Regions from separate parts of the Thalassolituus sp. UBA2009 genome, predicted to be linked through region 2. Evidence: predicted binding sites of a transcription regulator. Region 2 holds the regulator's gene; the other holds the start of a gene.
The links. The regulator FliA, encoded in region 2, starts transcription of late flagellar genes. The targets are predictions, from matches to a motif close to CTAAAGTTNNNNNNNNNNCNGCCGATA.
Positions count from the first base shown of each region.

Region 1: a site for FliA is predicted at 1,521-1,547, ahead of B3P58_RS04235 (flagellar protein MotY). Genes of this name have one in related genera too.

Region 1 is NZ_DDCJ01000037.1:26,947-29,355, forward strand. Features, by position in the region: gene B3P58_RS04230 (argininosuccinate synthase) at 1-358, opposite strand, end outside; gene B3P58_RS04235 (flagellar protein MotY) at 545-1,477, opposite strand; gene pyrC (dihydroorotase) at 1,606-2,409, shown strand, end outside.
Region 2 is NZ_DDCJ01000143.1:140,475-142,883, forward strand. Features, by position in the region: gene flhF (flagellar biosynthesis protein FlhF) at 1-182, shown strand, start outside; gene B3P58_RS17805 (MinD/ParA family protein) at 189-1,007, shown strand; gene B3P58_RS17810 (RNA polymerase sigma factor FliA) at 1,032-1,742, shown strand; gene cheY (chemotaxis response regulator CheY) at 1,866-2,252, shown strand; gene B3P58_RS17820 (protein phosphatase CheZ) at 2,269-2,409, shown strand, end outside.

The DNA.
Region 1 (2,409 bases), on a different contig from region 2:
TTGCACCGTGGGCAATGGCATCAGCGCCGGTGGCGTTGGCAATTTCGATCAGACGCTTGGCGATCAGCGGACGGGCAATCGAGGTACCCAGCAGGTATTCGCCTTCGTAAATGGTGTTGGCGCGGAACATCGGGAATACGAAATCACGGGCAAACTCTTCACGCAGGTCGTCGATGAAGATTTCTTTGATACCCAGAGCTTCAGCCTTGGCGCGTGCCGGTTCAACTTCTTCGCCCTGGCCCAGGTCAGCAGTAAAGGTTACGACTTCACACTTGTATTCTTCTTGCAGCCATTTGGCGATCACGGACGTATCCAGACCACCGGAATAGGCCAGCACCACTTTCTTGATGTCTGACATGGGTATTCTCCAGGATGATGATTGGCCGCACAGGGGGCAAACAGCCCGTACCGGCGGATAGCAATAATGAAAGGGGCGGTATTGTACTGATTGTGCACGGGATAGCCAACAGGCGTACCCAAAGGACAAAGAAAGAGCAGTAAAGAAAGAGAACTAAAAAGAGCAATAAAGAAAGCGCGGCGGGTATCAGTCGCCGCTGGCGGTAGTCTGGGTGCGTACCTTCGGTTTAAACAGCAGATTATCCGGAATCGGCATATCTTCCCGCTGTTCGATACGGATGGTCACACGGCGGTTTTCGGCACGTCCGGCCGCGGTTTTGTTGCTGGCCACCGGATAACGGTCACCATGAAAACGGGTGGTCACCATTTCCGGATCGATGCCCTGCTTGATAAAGTAACGTTCCACATCCTCAACCCGCGCCTTGGACGTCTGGCGGTTATCGTAACGGCGGCCAACGTTGTCAGAATGACCATCCAGATACACGGCAAAAATGCGCGGATCATGCTTTATGTAAAAAATAATGCGGTCGAGAATTTTCATATCGGGGGCATCGATCTGCTCTTCACCACTGGCAAACAGCACCTTCGAGCGCGCCACCTGCCGGTAATTAACCGGCAGCAGCTGTTTTACACACTCCAGATAATCCAGATAAAACTGTGGAAACGACACCGCCGACAGATGCACTTTTACAAAGCGGTTCTGATCGTAATAGGTTTTGTGGCTGATGGCAGGCCATTTGCCTTCCAGCAAGGCATGCAGAAACTGATTGGTGCGGGTGGCGTCCAGACTCAGATTCGGCGTGTCTTTTACAATCCGCGCCACCCCCAGATCTTCGCTTTTTACTCCCGGCTGCCAGGGCGGCGGCAGGATACTGACCCGTGCCTGGCTATACGACATCAGGTTCTTCAGGGTTTCGAGCTGAAAAGTAACGTCCTCGCCGGCCTCGTGATAGAACACCGCGCGGCCATACCCGGCCAACGTCTGCTCAAAACGGCACTCAAATACCGAACCACTGACCGACCAGTCGGTGGTTTCAATGTCACCGCCGTAGTCCAGCGCCGCATCCGCCTGGCAGAAAGCGCTGAGCAACATGCAGCTTAAGGCAATTAGTTTGTGCATAGACATCCGGTTGAGGCTGTTAAATTCGGGGCTGTTCCTGAGTTATCGGCCAATTCCGAGAAAAATTAAGCGGTTAAAGGCTGCTTTCGGTACAATGCCCCATCAATTTTAGCTGAAGGTTGAAGAGCATGACTGACCGTTTGACCATTACCCGCCCCGACGACTGGCACCTGCACGTACGCGATGGCGCCGTGCTGCAACATACCGTGCCTGCCACCGCCCGGGTGATGGGCCGCGCCATCATCATGCCAAACCTGCAGCCACCGGTGATGAATGCCGAACAGGCACTGGAATACCGCGACCGCATCCTGTCGCGCGTACCGCAGGGCCTGACTTTTAACCCGTTAATGGTGCTGTACTTAACCGACAATACCACCCCGGAAATGATTGCTGAAGCCAAGGCAGCCGGTAACATTGTAGCCGTTAAGCTGTATCCGGCCGGAGCGACCACTAACTCCGCTTCCGGTGTTACCGATCTCGGCAAACTCGATGATATCGCCGCTGCGCTGGCTGAAAACGGCATGCCGCTGCTGGTGCATGGTGAAGTCACCCAGAACCACATCGACATCTTTGACCGCGAAAAAGAATTCCTCGATACCATTCTGGCACCGCTGGTCAGCCGTCATCCGACCTTAAAAGTGGTGGTCGAACACATCACCACCAAAGACGCCGCCGAATTCGTACAGAGCCAGGGCAGCAACGTTGCCGCCACCATCACCGTGCAGCATCTGGCCTACAACCGTAACCACATGCTGGTTGGCGGAATTAAGCCGCACTTCTACTGCCTGCCGATTCTGAAGCGCAATATCCATCAGCAGGCGCTGCAGGATGTGGTCGCCAGCGGTAACAGCAAATTCTTCCTCGGCACCGACAGTGCGCCACACGCCAAAGGCGCCAAAGAAAACGCCTGTGGTTGTGCCGGCTGTTTTACC
Region 2 (2,409 bases):
CCCAGCTGCCGGTCACCCTGGTGACTGATGGTCCGCACATCCCTGACGATGTGCATTATCCGGATGCTGAAAAACTGGTGAAACTGGCGGAGCAGATGGCGCGTATGGCGCGTACCCGCTGGCAGGCCGCCGAAGCCATGAGCTTCGCCACTCAGCATTCCAGTATTCAACACGGAGTATAACGACTAATGGCAAGGCATCCTGTGCAGGTCATCGCGGTCACCGGCGGTAAAGGTGGTGTCGGCAAGAGCAATGTCTCGGTCAACCTGGCTATCGCCCTGGCCGAAATGGGACGCAGAGTGGTGGTTCTCGATGCGGATCTGGGGTTGGCGAATATTGATATTCTGCTGGGTATCAGTTCTAACAAAACCATCGAAAATGTTCTGTCGGGCGAATGTGATCTGCGTGATGTGATGGTTAAAGGGCCGGGCGGCATCCGTGTTGTTCCCGCGTCTTCCGGTACACAGAAACTGTCACAGCTGAATGCACTTGAACATGCCGGCCTGATTCAGGCTTTCAGCGATATTGGCGATGATATTGATGTGCTGATTATTGATACCGCGGCCGGAATTTCCGACAGTGTGATGAGTTTTGTCCGTGCTGCGCAGGAAGTGCTGATGGTGGTCACCGATGAACCAACCTCAATCACCGACGCTTATGCGCAGATCAAACTGCTGAATCGTGATTATGGGCTGTTCCGCTTCCGTATCGTTGCCAACATGGTTCGTACACCGCAGGAAGGTAATGCTTTATTTGCCAAACTTACTAAAGTGACGGATCGTTTTCTGGAAGTGGCTATGCAGTATGTCGGCGCCATTCCCCAGGACGATGCGCTTAAGCGTGCTGTGCAGCGCCAGAAAGCGGTGATCGATGCCTACCCGCGCTCCAAAGCGGCGACAGCATTCCGTGCGCTGGCTAAAAAAGTAGATTCATGGCCACTGCCTTCAACCCCCCGGGGGCATCTGGAGTTTTTTGTAGATCGGTTGGTTCAGGAAGCCGGGGCATAACGAGTGTCAGTAGGAAGTTGTCTGGTGTATTCCGACGTAAAAAAACACGATTATGAACAACTGGTGCGTGAGCATGCGACGCTGGTAAAGCGTATTGCTCACCATCTTATCGGCCGCCTGCCTGACAGCGTGCAGCTCGATGACCTTATTCAGGCCGGTATGATTGGCTTGCTGGAGGCTGCACGTAAATACGATGGTGGCAAGGGCGCCAGTTTTGAAACCTACGCCGGTATCCGTATCCGTGGTGCCATGCTGGATGAAATCCGCAAAGGTGACTGGGCACCACGCTCGGTTCACCGCAATTCCCGCCGTATCAGTGAAGCCATTAAACAGATCGAAAGTGCAAAAGGCCGTGATGCTGAAGACAGCGAAGTCGCGGGCTTTCTTGGCATCAGTCAGGATGAATACCACGCGATTCTGAAAGACAGTGCCGGCTGTCGGCTGTTCAGCTTTGAAGAGGTTGTGGAGAAGAGCGAATCAGGCTTCGATGTCTTTGAGGATGAATCTCCGAATCCACTGGATGGCATCGAGCGTGAGTCCTTTCAGCGTCAACTCGCCGACGCTATCCGTCATTTACCCGAAAGAGAGCAACTGGTACTCGCACTCTACTATGACGAAGAACTGAATCTGAAAGAAATTGGCGCTGTGCTGGGTGTCAGTGAATCAAGGGTCAGTCAGCTGCACAGTCAGGCAGCTCATCGCCTGCGTGCCCGTCTTGGCGGCTGGTTGTCCTAACTCCTTCCTGTTATTGAAAAAAATCTTTTCTGAGCGCTTTGTTTCTGGATAAAGCGATAACTGTGTCTACACTAAACCTTAGGAACGACTTGGAATATAGAGAGTCGATTACTGGAGGTCGTTTTGGACAAAAACATGAAAATTCTGATCGTTGATGATTTTTCAACGATGAGACGAATCGTCAAAAATCTGTTACGCGACCTGGGGTTTACCAATACCCAGGAAGCTGACGATGGCACAACCGCACTTCCCATGTTGCAGAATGGTGATTTCGACTTCTTGGTGACAGACTGGAACATGCCTGGCATGACAGGTCTCGACTTGCTGAAGAAGGTCAGGGCCGATGATCGCCTGAAAACTCTGCCGGTACTGATGGTGACCGCGGAAGCCAAACGTGACCAGATTGTGGCTGCTGCGCAGGCAGGAGTTAATGGTTATGTTGTGAAGCCTTTCACCGCTGCAGTGCTGAAAGAAAAGATCGATAAGATCTTTGAACGTGTCGAAGGTTAACCAGGAAGACAACTTGATGGCCGGGATCAATCTGGATACCGATAACAGCGCTGTCGGCTCTGAAATCAAAAGCCTTGCAGAAAGCATGCTCAGGCAGCTTGAGCTTGGTGATCTCAGCAAGGCGGTAGCATTGGTTAATAATCTCAATGAGGTTAGA